Regions from separate parts of the Pectobacterium hainanensis genome, predicted to be linked through region 2. Evidence: predicted binding sites of a transcription regulator. Region 2 holds the regulator's gene; each other region holds the start of a gene.
What was found. The regulator CRP, encoded in region 2, controls carbon source genes, mostly activating them, when cyclic AMP is high. The targets are predictions, from matches to a motif close to ATGTGANNNNNNTCACAT.
Positions count from the first base shown of each region.

Region 1: a site for CRP is predicted at 5,008-5,025, ahead of ACKPVM_RS07570 (glycine dehydrogenase). Genes of this name have one in related genera too.
Region 3: a site for CRP is predicted at 1,531-1,548, ahead of ACKPVM_RS16935 (iron-containing alcohol dehydrogenase). Genes of this name have one in related genera too.

Region 1 is NZ_JBJYIN010000006.1:23,322-30,828, forward strand. It holds gene dagF (2-dehydro-3-deoxy-phosphogluconate aldolase) at 1-122, opposite strand, end outside; gene ACKPVM_RS07540 (DgaE family pyridoxal phosphate-dependent ammonia lyase) at 119-1,237, opposite strand; gene ACKPVM_RS07545 (amidohydrolase/deacetylase family metallohydrolase) at 1,221-2,354, opposite strand; gene ACKPVM_RS07550 (DUF4310 family protein) at 2,396-3,040, opposite strand; gene ACKPVM_RS07555 (DUF4311 domain-containing protein) at 3,053-3,829, opposite strand; gene ACKPVM_RS07560 (DUF4312 family protein) at 3,885-4,184, opposite strand; gene ACKPVM_RS07565 (SFCGS family glycine-rich protein) at 4,187-4,549, opposite strand; gene ACKPVM_RS07570 (glycine dehydrogenase) at 4,566-4,907, opposite strand; gene putP (sodium/proline symporter PutP) at 5,141-6,625, opposite strand; partial or broken gene ACKPVM_RS07580 (hypothetical protein) at 6,829-7,046, shown strand; gene ppiC (peptidylprolyl isomerase PpiC) at 7,177-7,458, opposite strand.
Region 2 is NZ_JBJYIN010000006.1:226,428-233,934, forward strand. It holds gene ACKPVM_RS08440 (aminodeoxychorismate synthase component II) at 178-753, shown strand; gene argD (bifunctional acetylornithine/succinyldiaminopimelate transaminase) at 873-2,099, shown strand; gene crp (cAMP-activated global transcriptional regulator CRP) at 2,172-2,804, opposite strand; gene ACKPVM_RS08455 (OsmC family protein) at 3,123-3,530, shown strand; gene ACKPVM_RS08460 (phosphoribulokinase) at 3,595-4,464, opposite strand; gene ACKPVM_RS08465 (YheU family protein) at 4,730-4,966, opposite strand; gene ACKPVM_RS08470 (hydrolase) at 4,963-5,973, opposite strand; gene ACKPVM_RS08475 (LysE family translocator) at 6,122-6,724, shown strand; gene ACKPVM_RS08480 (ABC transporter ATP-binding protein) at 6,788-7,507, opposite strand, start outside.
Region 3 is NZ_JBJYIN010000018.1:80,497-88,003, reverse strand. It holds gene ACKPVM_RS16940 (hypothetical protein) at 1-53, opposite strand, end outside; gene ACKPVM_RS16935 (iron-containing alcohol dehydrogenase) at 274-1,440, opposite strand; gene sapA (ABC transporter substrate-binding protein SapA) at 2,031-3,740, shown strand; gene sapB (putrescine export ABC transporter permease SapB) at 3,737-4,702, shown strand; gene sapC (putrescine export ABC transporter permease SapC) at 4,689-5,579, shown strand; gene sapD (putrescine export ABC transporter ATP-binding protein SapD) at 5,596-6,588, shown strand; gene sapF (putrescine export ABC transporter ATP-binding protein SapF) at 6,588-7,403, shown strand.

The DNA of each region.
Region 1 (7,507 bases), 200 kb from region 2:
GAGAGTACACCAACCAGTACATGGCCCTCGGCGGCGTCATAAATAGCTCGGGCGTTTGCTTTTGAGCCTGCCAGTACATTCAGACAGACGCGATCGTGATAAAAATTTGGGGACAACTTCATGCCTTTTCCTCCTGATTCAGCACATTGCGAATGCTGTGGTACACAATGTCCAGTTGTTCAGCCGTAACGCTGCGCACGTCGGCCTCGATAATGCCTTCATTGGCTTTGTAGCCACGGAAATAAATGGCGTATTGACCTTGTTTTAAGGCATTGACGACATCGCCAGTGGCAATGCCGGTGATCGCTTCGTCAAATTTGATTTCGCTGCGGGCGATATCGCGCCCGGCACTGTCCCATACTACGCGGGCGGACACGCCATTAAGCGTGTTGAGCTGGTTGATGAAAGGCGTCATCTTTTCCACCATCTGTGCGCCACTTTCTTTTTGAGCGGTAAGATAATGTTCAATAGCGCAGGTCAGACCCAAAATGCCTTCTTTGCCGATCTTCATGGCTCGCCCGATCCCGTTAGACTGGCGTTTAACCCACTCTACATAGCGTTTTTTACCGATGACCAGTCCGCTGGTGGGGCCTTCGATGGCTTTCGCGCCGCTGTAGATGACCAGATCTGCGCCCGCTTGATAATAACGGCATAAGTCTTCTTCAGCTGCGGCGTCCACGATCAGTGGCAGGTGATATTCATGTGCGACAGCGGCGGCTTGTTCCACGCTGAGCATGCTTTTCTGTACGCAGTGATGTGACTTGATATAGAGAATGGCGGCCGTTTTTTCGGTGATGGCGGCGGCAAGTTGCTGTGGGGAACATTCATTGGCATAGCCTGCTTCCACTACTTTGCCGCCACCGAGCGCGACCATTGTGCCGACCGGTGCGCCAAAGTTGACGTTATGGCCTTTTGGCAACAGGATCTCGTTGTTTTCAATGGGGGTAACGTGCAGATTCTCTAGCATCCAGTCACTGTCTTTCACCAGAACGGCGGCTACCGATTGTGCGATACCTGCGGAAGCGCAGGATACTACCGTTGCAGCTTCCACATTTAATCGCTGCGCAAGGTAATCGCCAGTTTTATTTACCAACTCTTTCATTTCAAAGTAATGATTCATGCCAATGCTGACGGCTTCCACCACCTCTGGACGTGGGGTGGATACGCCCAGTATCGTCATGCGCCCAGAGGCATTAATAACCGGTTTTAAATGATATTTTTCATAAATCGAAGGCATGTAAAACACTCCCGTGTTGGGTCAGAAACGCCTTTCCTGCCCGAATGGCAGCCAGCGGAACCAAAATTTGCTCTGTCTGGAGCAGGTCGTTGTCACTATCGGTAAACACCGTTGGTTCACGCTTCAGGTCAAAAACCGTCAGGTCGGCGTCGAGTCCTACGACCAATCGCCCTTTATGCGTCAGACGTAATCCATCCGCCGCGTGGCTCGTCACACAGTTAATGACCTGCTGGAGCGACATACCGATAGCGAGAAATTTGGACATCACCTGAGCCAGGCTGTGTACTGGCCCGTTGATGCGGTTGCGGCAGTAGATGTCCGAGCTGATGGTGTGCGGAAGAATCCCCTGACTTATCGCTTGCTTAGCCACCTCAAAGCTAAAGCTGGCGGAACCGTGCCCGACATCCAGTCTGACGCCGCGAGCAAGCGCGTGTGACATGGAAGCACGTAATTGCCCGGTTGGCGTCAGAATACGGTTCGGTTTGCCGTTATAGCAGTGGGTAATGATGTCGCCGGATGTGAGTAATGCCGCGATTTCGTCCAGATTCGGCGGCGTGTTGCCGATATGCACCATCAACGGCAGATCGCCATTTTCCTGTTGGATGGCCTTGGCGCGCTGTAATGGCGTGATGCCATTATCACCCACCACACTGCTACTCATGCGCGCTTTGATACCCACGATAAAACGTGGGTGGCGTGTGATGGCATCGTGGATAGCCGTGCTGTCAATCTGTGCCAGATCGGACAGTTCATTTTGGGCAATCAGGCCAATGCGGGAAATATTCAGCAAGGCATAAACGTCAGTGGCAGCTTGACGTGTCAGGCGATAAAAATCGTCGATATCGTCTGCGCCGGTACTGCCTGCGTCGATGACGGTGGTGACGCCAGTGGCGATCCCCACGCTATCCGGTTCATCATGATAAATAGGGGATGCTGGGTAACAATGCACATGGGAGTCAATCCAGCCTGCGCTGACATAGTGCTCTCCGCGGAGATCGTATGTCTTGTGTGCAACTTCGCTGACCTCTCCCAAGGCAGCGATACGCCCGTCCTTAATCGCGATATCAATCAGCGTATCATCGGCCTGCCGCGCACGGCGCAGGAGTAAATCAAACATGTCAGTCTCCTGTTATAACGGGCGTATCGACGCCCGTAAAATTAGCTGATAGCCACCGGGAAAAATGAGCCAAACAGCATTGCGCCGAGGATCGCGCCACCGGTGATCGGTTTCTGCCACAGGTAGAAAAGCAGGGCACCAAGCAGAGAGCCGACCCCGATCGGGATGGAGGCCGTCATGGCGCTGAGAATGATCAACGGGCCGAGGAATCGACCGGATGCATTACCGGCCCCCATCATCACGTCCGCACCGTAGGTAGAGTCACTCTGGTTGATGGTGAATTTTCGCGCCAGAATGATGACGTAACCGATAGCCAGACCAATCACCAAACCGGTAATGAGCGATGCGATAAAATTGGCCACCGGAAACACGAAACCTGCGCCGAGCAGCAAGGCAGGAACACCCAGCCCCACCCCCGTCTGGATGGCGCCGCCGATATCCAGAATCCCTACCAGAGAGCCTTCAATGATACGGGCGAACAGAAAACTCGCGCCAAACGCGGCTACCGCGCCATAAACGCCGGTATCCATTCCCGCACGTAGCATGGAGACAAATGCGACTTCGTTGAACGCGCCAATACCGTAGAGGTAGTACATGTGCGTACCGGCGAAGACGCCAGAGGATAGTAGGCCGACAAAAATTGGAAATGACCAATCGGCATACCAAAAACCTTTATTCTCGTTCATCATTGGCCCCTGTTATTTTCCGCTCATTGCGTTATGAATACTTGCCAGCCAATCTGGTACCGTCAGGTGGAAGGATTCGATCATCTTCATATCAAAACCGCGGAAGAAGGCACTCAGGACGAACAGCGCGACAATAGCGACCATCATGACTTTGGTTACGCGGTTCCAGCCGCTCTCTTCCACGCCTTTACCGATCAGAATACCGAGCACCAATCCTGGTACGGCGTTGCCCATAATGAGCTGAGCTGCGCCGCCAAATACGGTTGCCCAGAAACCTGATTTTTTACCTGCATCAATGGCTGCCAGCCAGAAAATGACCGGCATGACGATGTTGACCAGTAAATTGGCAGCGGGAACCAGCACTTTCACCGCAGTGACCTGCAAGGCTGCGGGTACGGAAGAGGCCGTCAGATTGAGGAAGGTCACGACAATCATGCCGATGATGCCGCAGGCAATCGCCATTTTTTTCGGATCGTGCAGCGTTTCCCCTACGTTACGGTTTTTCACCATTAAAGCGGCAGCCCCCCAGTTGGGGATGATGCGATGGTCAACGTCCTGCGTGAAAGCCCCTGCCGCCACGGATGACGCCCAGGCATTGAAGAAAAACCCAAGTCCGAAGGAGAAGTGGGAGGCGGGATCGCCCTCACAGGAATTGAGTTCACCCAGAGTACGAAATGCGCCCATTCCCTGAGTGGTGGGTGCGTGGAACATACGTGCAGCCCCAGCGCCGACACCCACGCCGACCAGTGCGCCGATGACGAGCGATTTTATTAATATGATTAAAAACATCAGCCAGTCCTTTCATGTTGAACCATTCATTTCGATCTGTTCATTAGCGGAACCGTCAGGTTTGTGTGACGAAATCCACGTTATCGAGATTAATGGCGGTTACGTTGACGGTAACATCCAGTTCTACGCTGAATGAACGTCGTTCTCGGCGCAGAAAGAAAAACAAAAACGCTTCTTTACGCACCGTTTCACGCGCATAAACAACCTGCACATCCTGTGGCTCAATACGCAGTAAAATATGGGGAGATGATTTCATCACGGCGGCTTGCACATGGTTCAACGCATCGGCAAAGACGCCCGCCTTGCTGCTCCCCTTACCTTGAACTCTTACCGTGGTGGTAAATTGCGTTTTCATGGTCAGACACCGTATTTTTTCTTCCAGGCTTCGACCAGTCGTTCACCCAGTTCTTCTTTATCCATAAAGCCAAAACCCAGCACGTTGCAGCCGTCATTAATCGCGGTGACGCCTTCTTCAATTGAACGCATGCCGTATCTGGCTTTGTAGCCGTGTTTATTCTGTGCGGTAATGGCACCTGCTCCTCCGCTACCGCAAAAGGAGATACCAAAAGTGGCATTTTCCGCTTTCATCACATCGCCGAGTTTCATGTCTGCGGCCATACCCGGTACGACAACTGAGCGTCCCCCTGCTTTTTCGACGCCCGCCGCGACTTTCTGACCTTTTCCCAAACGATCGCCAATGACTACGATAATTTTCTCCATCACTCACTCCTCACGGTTAAAGGTTCTCTTTTGCTACTTCGAAGTGGACCGACAGCAGCCAGGCCTCTTCGTCGGGCAGATTGCCAAATTCCCTTACGACTTCACGCGCCAGACGCATTGAGTCGGCCGATATCTCTTCGAACAAACTTTCCTCTACATCCGGCAGTGGTTCACCGGTTACTGAGCGGTGCGCCATGGCGCGTACATGGGAAACCAACATCTGTTGCTGTACTGCGTTTGGGACGATGTTGTGGCGGTTGAGTAATTCGCCGATCCATACCAGCATGCGATCGGCAAGTGGTTCACTGTGCTTTGCTTCACGACTCCCGGTTTCGTTCATTACCGCTCCGTTATTCACATGTCGTATTTGATTAAAGGGGTTGAATGCACAGTACCTGTAGGGAAGAAAGGTTTGTAGCGAGTTGTTTTCCACTTCAAAGTGGAAATTGAGAAGGCTGTAGTGATTAAGATCACATCATTTTGATGTTTGTACGGTAGTCGTGTTAAGCGTGATAAGAGCCAGAGGAAAAAGCTGGGAGGATAATCAAGAAGGTAACCAATGGCAGGCGCAGCTTGCTGCGCCTGATGAGATTAAACGGTTTTGAATTCGGTTTCCGCTTTATTAAAACGTTCTATGACCGCGTTTGATGGCGCACGATCGAGCAAACTCACGATAAAAATCGTCAGGCTACCAAACAGGAAACCTGGGATGATTTCATATAAATTCAGCCATGCGTATTGTTTCCAGACGATGACGGTAATCGCCCCCACCAACATGCCCAGCAGCGCACCATTACGTGTCATTCTCGGCCAGAGCAGGGAAATAAGGATGACCGGACCAAACGCAGCGCCAAAGCCTGCCCAAGCATAGCTTACCAGCCCCAGTACACGGTTTTCCGGGTTTGCAGCCAGTACGACAGCAATGAGCGCCACTAGCAGCACCATTCCCCGACCGACCCATACCAGTTCTTTTTGCGTGGCGCTTTTACGTAGAAAGGGGCGATAGAGGTCTTCGGTGATCGCGCTGGAACACACCAGTAATTGGCAGCTTAGGGTACTCATCACCGCAGCCAAAATCGCTGATAGCAGAACGCCAGCAATCCACGGATTGAACAGCAGCATGGAGAGTTCAATAAACACTCGTTCACTGTTTTGTGAGACGCTGCCAGCTTGTTCTGGATGATTAGTAAAATAGGCGATACCAAAGAAACCGACCATTACCGCACCAACCAGACACAGGATCATCCAGGTCATGCTGATACGGCGTGCGCTACGGATCGTATGGTGAGAGTCTGCCGCCATAAAGCGCGCCAGAATATGCGGCTGCCCGAAATAACCCAGTCCCCAGCCCATCAGCGAAATAATCGCGATGACATTCATCCCTTTAAACATATCCAGATTGGCCGGATTTTTCGCCTCAATCACCAGCAAGGAGGTGTCAATGCCGCCCAGCGACAGGATCACCATCACTGGCGTCAAAATCAGAGCAAAAATCATCAGGGTGGCTTGTACGGTATCAGTCCAGCTTACGGCTAAAAATCCGCCAATAAACGTATAGGCGATGGTCGCGGCAGCGCCTGCCCATAATGCTGAACCGTAGCTCATATTGAAGGTGCTTTCGAACAGACGAGCACCGGCTACGACGCCAGACGCACAGTAAATCGTGAAAAATATTAGAATAATCAGTGCAGAAATGACGCGCAGTAACTTATTGGTGTCTTCAAAACGGTGAGTAAAGTAGTCGGGTAAGGTGAGCGCATTATGGTTGACTTCGGTATGGACACGCAGACGGCCTGCCACGAGTTTCCAGTTTAAATAGGCACCTAGCGTTAGCCCAATAGCGATCCAGCTTTCAGAAACACCGGAAATAAAAACGGCCCCCGGCAGCCCCATCAGGAGCCAACCACTCATATCCGATGCGCCCGCGGAGAGTGCGGTAACCACGCTTCCCATCCTGCGCCCACCCAGAATGTAATCACCAAAGTTATTGGTGGCGCGATAGGCAAATAGGCCAATGAGTACCATCCCGAAAATATATACCAGAAACGTCACCAGCGTAGGTGTGTTTATTGTCATTCAACTCTCCGCTTTCATTATTATTCGCCCACCCTTGCCGGTGGCGATAGGTCTTTGTCTTTACCCTGCTGGCCGGAACGAAGCACTGCAGTAGGCATTATCGATGGCTATAGCGCCGTCTGTGAACCGCGTTGCACAATGTGGCAACCCGACGGATATTGCTCGTTCACCCGAGTGTCCTTTTTAATGGCAGGATGTCGTGCATGGGCTCTACCACGATGGGGTAAAACTCGACGCGGCAATGCGTGACCGTCTTAAGGATGTGGCACAACGAATCGATCGTACGTCGCGCTGGTTTATCAAACAGGCTATTTTCAGCTACCTCGAACGCCTCGAAAATGACATGAACGCGCCTGAAATATTGCAATTGACGGTATCGGGTCAAATTGAAGCGGAGGAGATTATGCCGCAATCTCGGGAAGGTGTCGCGTTGATGTGTCCGGCTGTACCAATATCGCCCACTGGGAACAAGCGCTTAGCCGACAGATTATCGGGAATGAGGCGCTTTTTTATCAACGGCCTCATTCCCGACAAGATGAATCGTTGGGGGACTAGTTGCGATATAACACTTTAATCAAATGGTAGCCGAACTGGGTTTTCACCGGTCCAAACGGCTTCAGTAATTCGCAAGAAAATACCGCTTTATCAAAGGCCGGAACCATGTCGCCTTTGCGGAATTCACCGAGATCACCGCCGTTACGTTTCGATGGGCAGGTCGAATATTGTTGTGCCAGTTTCTGAAAGTCAGCCCCTTGTTCCAACTGTGCCAGAATGTCGTTGGCCTGTTGTTCGGTATCGACCAGAATGTGTAGTGCTGCTGCGGTATTTGCCATATTGTTACCTTTGATTTAAGCGAGAGATTCTTGCGCGCAATGTAACATT
Region 2 (7,507 bases):
TTGCGTGGCCTTTTTTGATCGGTTTACTGGTGTAACCCCGGCGCTTCAGGAAGACATCAGCGTGATACGATGGATTATGGATACCATCGCTTGTACTCGTTCTTGCCTTATGAAAATGATGTCTAAATAATTGGCGAGTATTGAATCATTCTAAATTATCAATAAGTTAAATGAAATATGCTGCTAATTATCGATAACTATGACTCCTTTACCTACAACCTGTATCAATACTTCTGTGAGCTTGGTACGCAAGTTGTGGTGAAGCGTAATGATGAATTGACGTTGCAAGAGATTGAACGACTGGCACCAGAACGGCTGGTGATTTCTCCAGGGCCATGTACGCCGGATGAAGCCGGTATTTCGCTGGCCGCGATTCGACACTTTGCGGGTAAACTACCAATTCTAGGTGTATGTCTTGGGCATCAGGCGATGGGGCAGGGATTTGGTGCGCGAGTGGTGCGAGCGCGGCAGGTGATGCATGGGAAAACCTCGGCAATTGCACACAATGATACCGGTGTTTTTGCCGGTTTGGCTCAACCGCTGACGGTTACTCGTTATCATTCTCTTATTATTGAAGCTGCGTCGTTGCCCGATTGTTTTGAAGTTACGGCGTGGAGTGAACGTAACGGTGAACGTGATGAAATTATGGGGATCCGACATTGTTCACTGCCCTTAGAGGGAGTCCAGTTTCATCCTGAAAGTATCTTGAGTCAGCAGGGGCATCAGCTTCTGGATAATTTTCTTAAAATCTAAGCGTATAGAAAGTAATTGCTTTGAATAGATGATTTAATATTGCCTGTGTTTGATTTTTTATGCATATTTAGTGACTATATTTTCATTCTGAATGATGCGATATCAGAACGAGGCAGCAAATGGCAACAGCGAATAAAGCAGTAACAAGAGATACTCACGATAAAGTAATTCTGCCGGTTTATGCACCTGCGCAATTTGTGCCGGTAAAAGGTAAAGGCAGCAGGGTGTGGGACCAGCAAGGGCGGGAATATATTGATTTTTCCGGTGGCATTGCTGTTACTGCTCTGGGGCATTGTCATCCCGCGCTGGTTGCTGCATTGAAGCAGCAGGGAGAACAACTGTGGCATACCAGCAATATTTTTACCAACGAACCAGCGTTACGTCTCGCCAGCAAATTGATTGATGCCACTTTTGCCGATCGCGTGTTTTTTGTGAATTCAGGGGCTGAGGCGAATGAAGCCGCTTTTAAGCTAGCCCGTCACTATGCGATCAAACGTCATAGCCCGTATAAAACCAAGATCATCGCCTTCTACAATGCATTCCATGGCCGTACGCTGTTTACCGTTTCGGTTGGCGGACAGCCTAAATATGCAGATGGTTTCGGGCCAAAACCAGCGGATATCGTGCATGTTCCTTTTAACGATCTGGCAGCGGTTAAGGCCGTGATGGATGATCACACCTGTGCTGTCGTGCTGGAACCCGTGCAAGGTGAAGGGGGGATCACCCCGGCAACGCAGGAGTTTTTGCAGGGCGTGCGCGAGCTATGCGATCAACATCATGCGTTATTGGTGTTTGATGAAGTCCAAAGTGGAATGGGTAGAACGAGCAAGTTATTTACCTATATGCATTACGGTATTACGCCAGATATCTTAACGACGGCAAAAGCGTTGGGCGGTGGTTTTCCGATCAGCGCCATGCTGACAACTGAAGAAATTGCTTCAGTGATGACGGTGGGTGTGCATGGCACGACGTACGGTGGCAATCCACTGGCTTGTGCTGTAGCGGAAGCTGCATTGGATACAATTAATACGCCAGAAGTGCTGTCTGGCGTGGCTGAGCGCCATGATAAGTTCGTCCGTGAGTTGGAAAAAATTAACCAGCAGTATGGTATTTTCGAGCAAATTCGCGGCATGGGATTATTGATAGGGGCAGAGTTGACACCGGAGTGGCATGGCCGAGCGCATGACTTTTTGGCAGCGGCAACGGAGCAAGGGGTTATGGTGTTGATGGCAGGCCCGAATGTGATTCGTTTTGTTCCCTCATTGGTCATTGAGATGGATGATATTGAACAAGGAATGGCGAAGTTTGCGAAGGCCGTCGAGTGCGTGGTGAATGCCGCCGATTGATGCGTGTCATCATGAGAGCGTAAAAAAAGCGTGAAGTCGCCTTCACGCTTTTTTTATCGGTTAAAGATGGGATTAACGAGTGCCGTAAACGACAATCGTTTTGCCATGTGCGGAGATCAGATTCTGGTCTTCCAACATTTTCAGAATGCGGCCCACGGTTTCACGTGAGCAACCAACAATTTGTCCAATTTCCTGACGAGTAATTTTTATTTGCATGCCATCCGGGTGAGTCATGGCATCCGGTTGTTTTGCCAGGTTTAACAGCGTTTGGGCAATACGGCCTGTTACATCAAGGAAAGCCAGGTTACCCACTTTTTCTGACGTCACCTGCAAGCGGCTTGCCATTTGTGCGGACAAACGCATCAGGATATCAGGGTTGACCTGAATCAGTTGCCGAAATTTCTTATAAGAGATTTCAGCGACTTCACAAGCCGTTTTTGCGCGAACCCAAGCACTACGCTCCTGACCTTCTTCAAACAGGCCAAGTTCGCCGATAAAATCCCCCTGATTAAGATAAGAGAGAATCATTTCTTTGCCTTCTTCATCTTTGATCAGCACTGCGACGGAGCCTTTCACGATGTAGTAAAGCGTTTCTGCTTTTTCACCTTGGTGAATCAGCGTGCTCTTCGATGGATACTTATGGATATGGCAATGAGAAAGGAACCATTCGAGAGTTGGGTCTGTTTGCGGTTTGCCGAGAACCATTCGCTATCATCCTCTGTTGTAATTCACTGCGCAAATTACAGGGCTCAGAGTTCCCTGTACGGCGTATTTACTGCTAAAAAGTCAAAATCCGTGTAGGCAGAATGACGTCAGGGAATATACTGGAACCGAATATCTGGCGACGCCATCATCTTCCTTGTATCTGAGTTTGTCCAGAACAGGCAGATTCTACCTTCGTTTTTAACACAGCTTGAAGGAAGTGTCTTGTGTTGTCTCGCTTCAGCATGACAAAGGTCTGGTTATCATCTTTTTTTGTATAGTAACGGTATAAATTTTCAAAAATTTTTTAGTGGAGGCACTATGCAGGCACGGGTTAAATGGGTGGAAGGATTAACGTTTCTGGGCGAATCCTCATCAGGGCATCAGATTTTGATGGATGGTAATGCGGGTGATAAAGCGCCGAGCCCGATGGAGATGGTTTTGATGTCGGTAGGCAGTTGTAGCGCGATTGATGTGGTATCGATTTTACAGAAAGGACGTTACGATGTTATCGATTGTGAAGTGAAACTGACTTCGGAACGCAGAACGGAATCCCCTCGCTTGTTTACGCATATTAATCTGCATTTTATGGTCACGGGAAAAGCATTAACGGATAAAGCGGTGGAAAGGGCAGTAACGTTGTCTGCTGAGAAATACTGCTCAGTGGCGTTAATGTTGGATAAGGTTGTCAATGTTACGCATAGCCATGAAGTCAGGAATATCGCGTGATTTACCCGGCCTGATGTGCGCCTCCCACAGCGGTACGAAACATTGTTGTTGTGCCGCTGACCGTTCACTCGATCTTTTTTCCTTCCAGCAGGCGTTGTACCAGTGGCGCCATGATCAATTCCATCGCCAGCCCCATTTTCCCGCCAGGGACGACGAGGGTATTGATATGAGAAATAAACGATCCCTGTAGCATCGCGAGCAGATAGGGGTAATCAATATTATCCAGTCCCTGGAAATGGATCACCACGAAGCTTTCATCCAGAGAGGGAATAGATTTGGCAGCAAAGGGGTTGGATGTATCCACCGTGGGAACGCGCTGGAAGTTTATGTGCGTGCGTGAAAACTGTGGCGTGATGTAGCTAATATAGTCTTCCATCGAACGGACAACTGAATCCATGACGGCTTCACGCGAATGGCCCCGTTCATTGATGTCACGAATCAATTTTTGGATCCACTCCAGATTGACAATTGGCACGACGCCAACCAGCAGGTCAACATGTTGAGCGACGTTGTGCTGTTCAGTGACCACGCCGCCATGTAACCCTTCGTAAAATAGCACGTCGGTTGGCGCAGGCATCGGTTCCCATGGCGTAAAGGTACCGGGAACCTGATTGTAGGGAATCGCTTCATCATAGGTATGAAGGTATTTCCGGGTTTGCCCCCGTCCATGCTGACCATATTCGATGAAAGATTGTTCCAACAGGCTGAAATCGTTGGCTTCCGGGCCAAAATAGCTAATATGTCGACCCAAATCACGAGCTTTGCGGATAGCCATATCCATTTCTGGTCGGGTATAGCGATGAAAACTGTCCCCTTCCAGTTGCGCCGCCTGCATGTTCAGTTGCTGAAAAATCTTGCGAAAGGCCAGGCTGGTGGTGGTGGTTCCCGCTCCGCTGGAGCCTGTTACCGCAATAATTGGATGCTTATCTGACATGAGATGCATGACTCCGTGGTGGTGGCGCTTGTCCGTGTGGCTATCTCACAGACCAAACGTCATCAGAAGAAGGAATGGATAATAGCCTGATGACAACGTGGTGATTATTGACAGTACCGGACCCAATCAGCCCTTCCTGTGTAGACAGGAATCTTCCTGATATCAACGTATTACCTAAATAAAAATGCTCAGCCCGTATGAGGATAGCGGGGAAATAAGGTTTGTCATCAACCGCGATAGACATTGTTTTAGCATGTTTATTCGTCTAATACGACTGATGTTCACCGACGTTAAATTGACCGCGTGGCATGATGTTGATCGTTTCATGCAATTCAGACCAGACCAGAACCACTTCGCCAGATGCTAACTGTCGGCGAACGTCGGCGACTTTTTGTTCCAGGGTGCGTTCTTCCTCACCATAATCGGTCCCTTCGCGTAGGACGAATGATTGGATGAGGTTATCCAGCGTTTCAGGATCGAGTTGTTGCCAGGGAATAATCACGATGTTTCTCCAGAATGAAGCGATCCAGAAAGTGCACTGCCCAGATGAGGGGCAAGCCAGTTTGGTATACGTTTCTCCAGCCACATTTCCGGTTTGAGAAGCGTACCGCTGACAAAACCGACGTGTCCGCCATGATCTGTCAACTGATATTCAATATTAGAAGGTAATAGGGAAATATTGGGGATGACCTCTCGGGTCATGAACGGATCGTCTTTGGCATGGATAATCAGTAATGGTTTTTTTACCTGTGATAACAAGGGTAGCGCACTACAGCGGCGATAATAATCTGCCGCGTCATGAAAACCGTGTGCTCGTGAAGTAATCACATCATCAAATTCGCGTAGCTGTTTAATTTTCTTTAATTGCGCTAATTGGACGGGCAGCGTATCGGGATAGGCGAGCAGTTTACGCGTCGCGTTTTGCTTTAACTGACGTAATAAGTAGTGCTGATAAACTCGAGAGAACCCGTGTTCCATCCGTCGGCTACAAGGCTCCAGCATCAGCGGGGCTGATACGATCACGGCCGCAGATAGCAAACACCGATCGCCCTGTTTTTCCAGCAAACAGGCTAACATGTTGCCACCGAGAGAAATACCGACAGCGGCCGTTGCGACCTTGCCGTAAGTCGTCTGCAACCAATGTAGAAAATAGCTGGCATCTTCAGTTTCACCAGAATGATAGATGCGTTTCATTCGATTGGGTTTACCACTGCATCCGCGAAAATGCATGATAACGGCCAACCAGCCATGCTGTCGGCAGGCGTGTAATAAACCGTGGGCATAAGGGCTATGGAAATTGCCTTCCAAGCCATGAAACAGTACCACTCGCGGTTTGTTTCGGGCTTGATTTGGGTCTTCGCTCCAGGCCAGATCGACAAAGTCGCCGTCGGGCAGGTCGAGGCATTGCCAGACCGGCTGTAATTGGGCTTTACGTCTTATCAGTCGCGGCAATAGCGTTTGAACGTGGGGATTACTGGCACCGCTAAGTGGGCGAAAAACATCATACATAATGTAAAGAAAATCTTGTTGTCAGATCTTGTGCGATCAATATCACACTGTTAGCTTCGATACTGCTAGTTAATCGTTATTTTTTGCAAATAACCATCTATCAAAAACGGTATGACATCACGGTTGTCGGGCGAGAGGAGCCCATTTCATGGAACTGAGTTTATTTATCTCGATGTTGGGTTTTCTCTGGGTTGCGGCGATTACACCTGGGCCAAATAACATGCTGTTAACGACCTCCGGCGCCAATTTTGGCTTTTTCCGTTCTCTGTGGTTAATGCTCGGCATTATGCTGGGAATGCAAAGCATCTTGTTATTGGTGGCCTTTGGTGTTGGCGGCTTGATCCTACTTTACCCGTCTTTGCATTTTATCCTCAAAGTGCTTGGTAGCGCCTATCTGCTTTGGCTGGCGTGGAAAATTGCGACGGCGGCTTATGAAAAGCTGGAAACAAATATCGCGCCTCCCAAGCCAGTCCGACTTTATCAGGGATGGTTGTTGCAGTTTTTGAACCCTAAAGCGTGGCTGATGGCGTTGGGGGCTGTCGCGAGTTTTAGTTTGGCAGGAGAGGAATATTACCATTCTGTCATGGCAATTAGCGTGGGGATCGTGCTGGTCAACCTGGTCTCTGGCGTGATTTGGCTGGGGTTCGGCACCATGATAGGCCGCCTGTTGCGTAGCAAAAAAGCGTGGATTCTCTTTAATGTTTCGATGGGAATATTGACCGCAGCGTGCGTGCTGCTGATTTGGCACTAGCTTATCGTTGAAAAAATATTGTTGCGAGCGGATGATTTTTAGTCCGCTCGCAACAGGTATCGACTAGGATAATGACTGATTTAATTGTTCCAACTGTTCCTGAGCATCCAGCCACGCCATTTCTGTTGCTTCCAGTTCATTTTTGATTTTGGTCTGCTGTTGCAGGCAGTCTGTTAACTCGTTTTTACGACGAATATCATAAAGCTCACTGTCTGCCAGACGGGCTTCGATCTCCGCTAATGCTGTGCTGAGTTTCTCCATCTGCTGCTCGAGTTTAGCGATCTGCTTACGTAGTGGCTGCGTCTGTGTACGTAACTCTGCTTCACGACGTTTTTGCTCTTTACGTGCTTGAGCGCTGTTAGCGGTACTCTCTTTTGTTACCTCGTCTGCTGCATTATCCTGACGTTGCAGGTCGACTAGCCATTTTTGATAATCTTCCAGATCGCCATCAAAGGGCTCTACTTTATGGTCGTGGACCAAATAAAGATCATCGGTCGTAGATCGGATCAGATGTCGATCGTGCGAAACCACCACCAGCGCACCTTCAAAATCGATCAACGCTTCGGTCAGCGCCTGGCGCATATCAAGGTCAAGGTGGTTGGTTGGTTCATCCAACAGTAACAGGTTTGGGCGTTGCCACACGATCAGGGCCAGTACCAGACGGGCTTTTTCTCCGCCAGAAAAGCGTTCAGTTATTTCGGTTACTTTATCACCCTGAAAACCAAAGCCACCGAGGTAATCCCGTAGTTGCTGTTCGGTTTCCCGTTCTGCCAGGCGGATAAG
Region 3 (7,507 bases), on a different contig from region 2:
GCGTCATCTGTTTGATAGGGTTGTGAAGCGTTATGGGGGGTAATACCGTCCATCAAGAATTGCTCCGTTTTTCAGGTATGAGTCCTGATCATTAACGGCATAGGCGATGCTACATTCAGTAAAAGATCACAATTGTGGTAAGAAAATGACATTGTCATGATCTATGACAACAATACGAACGAAAAACCCTCCTTTTTCTCATGCTGATTCACTATCTGGCCCATCCATGGGCCTCGTCCGTAACAGGAACAATACTGAAAGGTCGCGCCGAAATTATATCGCCAACGACCCTTCATAGGCCTGACGATACAATTCGATAACTTCTTCTTTCGTCGCCTTACGGGGGTTGGTAAGCTGGCAAACGTCTTTTTTAGCATTTTCAGCCATAACCGCAAAATCTTCCGGTTTAACACCCAGACTCTTCAGATCGCGCGGAATACCAACTTGTTTGCCTAACCGTTGGATAGCACTAATCGCTTTAACTGCGGCGTCATCTGTTGATAAGCCTGCGACATTTTCGCCCATCGCTTCAGCAATATCTCTGAACCGGTTAAGGTTACTCATTAAATTAAAGGATTCGACATAAGGCAGCAGAATCGCGTTACAAACGCCATGAGGTAAATTATAGAAACCACCCAATTGGTGAGCCATCGCATGCACATATCCCAGAGAGGCATTATTAAAGGCGATACCCGCTAAATATTGGGCATAGGCCATATTGTCTCTGGCTTTCATATATTCACCATTTGCGACAGCTTTAGGCAAATATTGCGTAATCATTTTAATGGCTTTTAACGCTGCGGCATCGGTGAGCGGATTTGCCATTGTTGATACATAGGCTTCGATCGCATGCGTTAACGCATCCATCCCCGTTGCAGCAGTCAATGAAGGCGGCATCCCTACCATTAACTCAGGATCGTTAATGGAAATTTGTGGCGTAACGCGCCAATCCACAATTGCCATCTTAACTTTCCGATCGGTATCCGTAATAATACAAAAACGGGTGATTTCGGATGCCGTACCCGCCGTTGTATTAATCGCCATTAACGGAATCATATCATTGTTGGATTTATCGACGCCTTCAAAATCCCTGATATTCCCACCGTTAGAGGCCACCAGGCCAATACCTTTAGCACAATCGTGTGAAGAACCACCACCAAGAGAGACGATCGCGTTACATTCGTTATCATGGTAGGCCTTAATACCATCAGCCACGTTTTTATCGGTTGGGTTAGGTTCGGCACCACCAAAAATATGCGCATCAATTCCGGCTTCTTTATAAATTTTGGCAATCTTCTCTGCCATACCACTTTGCGCAAGGAATTTATCTGTAACGATCAATACTTTTTTAACTTTTAACGTTTTTGCTAACTCACCCGCTTCCTGTACGCTACCTTCACCGAAAACATTTCTTGTCGGTAAGAAATAATAATTTGACATATACCTTCCTCTTATGAATTAGATTTTATACCCGCCATACCTCAAGCCGCATATGAATTAACTGCATGACTCTCATTATTTCGGGAATACATGTGTTATTTAACACATTTAATTGCCAGCATTAATCATGCCACCCAATTACTAAATTTAATATTCCGACTGAATATATTACAGAGATAATTATAACTTTACGAAACTAATAAACTTGTTCAACAAATACAGCAATGCCAATATATTCAGCCACTACAAAGCACGTTATGAAATGATATCTGAAAATAAAAGAATAATTGTGAACCTCATCACGAAATTCAGGGCAATGCGTTGATGCAGTCAGGTCTCAAAAATAACAAATCTCTTTCTCTCTTTATCGTGAGATATCCCCCCGAACCATTCGAGTAGCGAGATAAAACGGTATCATCATGCAGAAACTGCACGACAAATTCGTTGGAAATGAATTTTACCGACCAACGAGAATAGGCCTCTGGTAAGTATACAAACGGTTGGAAAGTCATCAGATGCACACAACACAGTGGGGAGGACGACAAGAGTGCGGTACACTCTGTGTATTGCGCCCTGATTGAAAACACCGTATGTCTGGAAAATACTGCTTCGCACTGGCATTCGTCTGGTTGACGTTACCTGCATTGGCGGCCCCACCGTCTGCGGCGACCGCTTCACCCTCGCCAGCAAAACCACCAATGGCGTCTATCCGTCAAAGTGGTTTTGTTTATTGTGTGAACGATGTGCTGAACACATTCAATCCACAAATGGCTCGCAGCGGCGTGACGATTGATACGCTGGCGGCCCAATTATACGATCGCTTGCTGGACGTCGATCCCTACACCTATCGCCTGATGCCAGAGCTTGCCCAACGTTGGGAAGTTCTGGACAACGGTTCTACCTACCGTTTTTATCTGCGCCACGATGTCCCTTTCCAGACGACTAATTGGTTCACCCCGACCCGCAACATGAACGCCGATGATGTGTTGTTCAGCTTTCAGCGCATGCTGGATGAGAAACATCCCTATCACGATATTAACGGCGGCGATTATCCCTATTTCGACAGCCTACAGTTTGCCGACTCCGTGCAAAGCATCCGTAAACTGGGTGAATATGTGGTAGAAATTCGGCTTCATAGCCCAGACGCTTCGTTCTTATGGCATCTGGCGACGCACTATGCTCCGATTCTTTCCGCCGAGTACGCCGAAAAGCTGACGCAAGATGATAAACAAGAGTTAATCGATCGAGAGCCTGTTGGGAGCGGCCCTTATAGACTGAATGAATACCGCAACGGACAACATATTCGTTTAACCCGCAATGAAAAATACTGGCGTGGGCAACCGCGAATGTCACAGGTGGTAGTCGACTTGGGATCCGGTGGCACAGGGCGTTTATCTAAACTCCTCACTGGCGAATGTGACGTACTGGCTTATCCTGCCGCCAGCCAGTTAACTATTTTGCGTAACGATCCCCGCTTGCGTCTCTCGCTGCGTCCGGGCATGAATGTCGCCTATCTTGCCTTTAATGTCCGGAAACCTCCGTTAGATAATCGCCAGATGCGTGAAGCGATTGCACTGGCCATTAACAATGACCGACTGATGCAATCCATTTATTACGGTACGGCAGAAACGGCCGCTTCTATCCTGCCACGAGCCTCCTGGGCATATGACAACGAGTCACAGATCACCGAATACAACCCGGAAAAATCTCGTCGGTTGTTGCAGGAATTGGGCATGACTAATCTTAGTCTGCGCCTGTGGGTCCCCAGCGCTTCACAATCTTACAACCCCAGTCCGCTAAAAACCGCCGAGCTAATTCAGGCCGATCTGGCGCAAGTCGGGATACAGGTCACGATAGTGCCAGTTGAAGGCCGTTTTCAGGAAGCAAGGTTGATGGAACAGAGCCACGATTTGACACTGGCTGGCTGGGCAACCGACAGCAATGATCCGGACAGTTTTTTCCGTCCATTATTAAGCTGCGCGGCGATTCGTTCGCAAACCAATTATGCTCATTGGTGCGACCCAACATTTGATGGCGTATTACAAAATGCCCTGTCTTCACAGCAGTTGTCAAAGCGCATCGAATATTACCAGCAAGCGCAAAGAATTCTGGCGGAGCAACTTCCTGTATTGCCCCTCGCCTCCTCTCTGCGTTTATTGGCCTATCGTTATGACATGAAAGGTCTGGTACTTAGCCCGTTTGGCAACGCCTCTTTTGCGGGCGTGTTCCGAGAATCACCGCATCCCACGCAACCAACCGCCCCTTCTTCACCGGACAACGTTGAAGGAGAACAACCGTGATTATCTTTACCCTGCGTCGCTTACTGTTACTGTTGGTCACGCTATTCATGCTCACGCTGGTCGGATTCAGTCTGAGTTACTACACGCCCAGTGCGCCACTCAGCGGAGCTGGATTGTTTGACGCGTACCAGTTTTACCTTTCCAGCCTGCTACAGGCCGACTTTGGTCGTTCCAGTATCAATGGGCAGGCCATCAGCGAACAGTTAAAAGACGTACTCCCTGCGACGATAGAGCTCTGCATACTGGCGTTTGCCTTTTCATTGATGGTGGGTATCCCATTGGGTATTACTGCGGGCATGATGCAGAATCGCGGACCGGATATCGTCATCAGTACACTGGCGCTTGTCGGGTTTTCGCTCCCTGTATTCTGGCTAGCACTGCTATTGACGCTGTTTTTCTCTCTTTATCTCGGCTGGTTGCCCGTCTCCGGTCGTTTTGATCTGCTCTATCAGGTGGAATCCATTACTGGTTTTGCGTTGATTGACGCCTGGTTATCTGACTCACCGTATCGTGACGAAATGATAGTCAGTGCAATTCGTCATTTGATATTGCCCATTACCGTACTGGCTGTCGGACCAACCACCGAAGTAATCCGCCTGATGCGCATCAGCACCACCGATATCATTGGTAAAAACTATATCAAAGCAGCCGCCACTCGTGGTTTATCAAAGCTGACCATCATCCACCGGCATGTGCTACATAACGCGCTACCGCCCATTATCCCTAAACTGGGATTACAGTTCTCCACCATGCTGACGTTGGCTATTATTACCGAAGTCGTGTTTAGCTGGCCGGGGTTAGGACGCTGGCTAGTCAATGCCATCCGCCAACAGGATTATGCCGCAATTTCAGCTGGCGTCATGGTTGTTGGCGCCATGGTGATCACGGTTAACGTGCTGTCTGATATTTGGGGAGCCATGACAAACCCGCTGAAACATAAGGAATGGTATGCCCTTCGATAATGTTTACAGCGAAAAACGCCTACCCAGCCGTCTGGGGGATACCTGGCGGGTTTTTCATCATGATATGTTGGCGATGATCGGCTTTTATAGCTTCCTCATCCTGATTGGGCTGTGCCTGTTTGGCAAGTGGCTGACGCCCTATGAGGTAGACCAACAATTTTTAGGGTATCAGTTATTACCGCCGTCCTGGTCACACTATGGTGACATCGCCTTTTTCCTGGGGACAGACGATCTGGGGCGCGACCAATTGAGCCGTCTTCTTAGTGGTGCGGCACCTACGGTAGGGTCAGCGTTGATTGTCACCTACGCAGCGGCGTTCTTTGGCATCGTGTTAGGGGTAATCGCTGGCGTCACTCATGGGCTGCGCTCCGCGATGCTCAATCACATTCTGGATACCTTACTGTCCATCCCATCGTTGCTATTGGCGATTGTGGTCATTGCGTTCATCGGTCCGAAGCTTGAGCATGCGATGCTGGCTGTTTGGTTAGCGCTATTACCGCGTATGGTGCGAACCATTTACAGTGCCGTGCATGAGGAGATGAACAAAGAATATGTTATCGCCGCCCGGCTTGACGGCGCTTCAACCCGCTATATTGTCTGGTATGTCGTCCTGCCCAATATCGCTGCGCTGTTAGTTTCGGAATTTACCCGTGCCTTATCCATCGCGATTTTAGATATTGCCGGGTTAGGTTTTCTTGATCTGGGCGCACAGTTGCCGACGACGGAATGGGGAGCGATGCTTGGCAATTCGCTGGAACTGGTTTATGCCGCTCCCTGGACCGTCATGTTGCCCGGTGCCGCCATTGCTTTAAGCGTATTGATCGTTAACCTGCTTGGCGATGGCATTCGCCGTGCCTTGATTGCAGAAACGGAATAATGGTGGAGACGAGATAATGCCACTACTTGATATTCGGAATCTGACCATTGAGTTTCTGACCTCAGATGGGGCGGTTAAAGCCGTTGACCGCGTCAGTATGACGCTGAATGAGGGCGAAATACGTGGTCTGGTCGGCGAGTCTGGTTCAGGGAAAAGCCTGATTGCCAAAGCTATCTGCGGAATCACTAAAGATAACTGGCGGGTAACGGCAGATCGCTTCCGTTTCGATGATATCGACCTGCTACAACTGTCGCCGCGCCAACGCCGCAAGTTGGTTGGGCACAATGTCTCCATGATTTTTCAGGAGCCACAATCTTGTCTTGATCCGTCAGAAAGCATCGGACGCCAGTTAGTGCAAGCCATTCCCGGCTGGACCTACAAGGGCCGGTGGTGGCAACGATTTAACTGGCGTAAACGCCGCGCTATCGAGCTATTGCACCGCGTCGGTATCAAAGATCATAAAGACATCATGAGAAGTTATCCCTATGAACTCAGCGATGGGGAATGCCAGAAAGTCATGATTGCCATCGCACTGGCGAACCAACCGCGTCTGTTGATTGCCGATGAACCGACAAACTCGATGGAATCCACCACGCAGGCCCAGATTTTCCGTCTATTGTCACGCCTGAACCAAAATAACAACACGACCATTTTACTGATCAGCCATGATTTACAAACCATGAGCAAATGGGCAGACAGAATCAATGTGCTTTACTGCGGTCAGACGGTGGAAAGCGCCCCCAGTGAAGACTTGATCACTGCGCCGCATCATCCTTATACTCAGGCACTCATTCGGGCAATGCCGGATTTTGGGCGTTCATTACCCCATAAAAGCCGTCTGAATACGCTGACGGGCGCGATTCCTTCGCTGGAACATTTACCGGTGGGCTGTCGCCTGGGGCCCCGTTGTCCCTATTCGCAAAAACAATGTATGCAAACGCCGAGACTGCTTTCAGCAAAAAACCATTGGTATGCCTGCCACTTTCCACTCAACATGGAGGAATCCTGATGGTTGAAACCTTGCTGGAAGCCCGTAATCTGACGAAAACATTTCGCTACCGCACGGGGTTATTTCGTCGGCAACATGTTGAGGCGGTAAAATCGGTCAGTTTTACCTTACGTGAACGCCAAACATTGGCGATCATTGGCGAAAACGGATCGGGTAAATCCACGTTAGCAAAAATGCTATCCGGTATGATCGCGCCAACATCGGGCGAACTGCTGATCGATGATTACCCGCTACACTACGGCGACTATCGCTATCGCAGTCAGCGTATTCGCATGATCTTTCAGGATGCAGGCAACGCATTAAACCCGCGCCAACGTATCGGACAGTTGTTAGATGTACCGCTAAAACTCAATACCGAACTGGATGCACAAGCTCGTGAAAAAGCCATTAATCAGGCGCTACAACAGGTCGGGCTACGCCCCGACCACGCCTACTACTATCCACACGCGCTGGCGCCCGGTCAGAAACAGCGTGTCGGTCTGGCCCGTGCGCTGATCCTGCAACCTAAAGTCATTGTTGCGGATGAGGCGCTGGCCGCACTGGATATGTCGATGCGGTCACAAATCATCAATCTGATGCTGGAACTCCAAGAACAGCACGGTATTTCCTATATTTATGTCACCCAGCATTTAGGCATGATGAAGCATATCAGCGATCAAATTCTGGTAATGCATGCAGGAGAAGTGGTTGAGCGCGGTAGTACTGCCGAGGTGCTTGCCGCCCCACTGCACGATCTGACCAAACGACTGATTGCCAGCCATTTCGGTGAGGCGCTAAGCGCCGATGCCTGGCGACAGGACGGTGTGCAGTTTTAACACGTCTTTCAGATTAATCAGATGGACCGCTCTCAGCCTTTATCCGATAAGAAGTGCTGAAAATCGTGTTGATAATCGTTGGCATGGATAGATAAAAGGATATC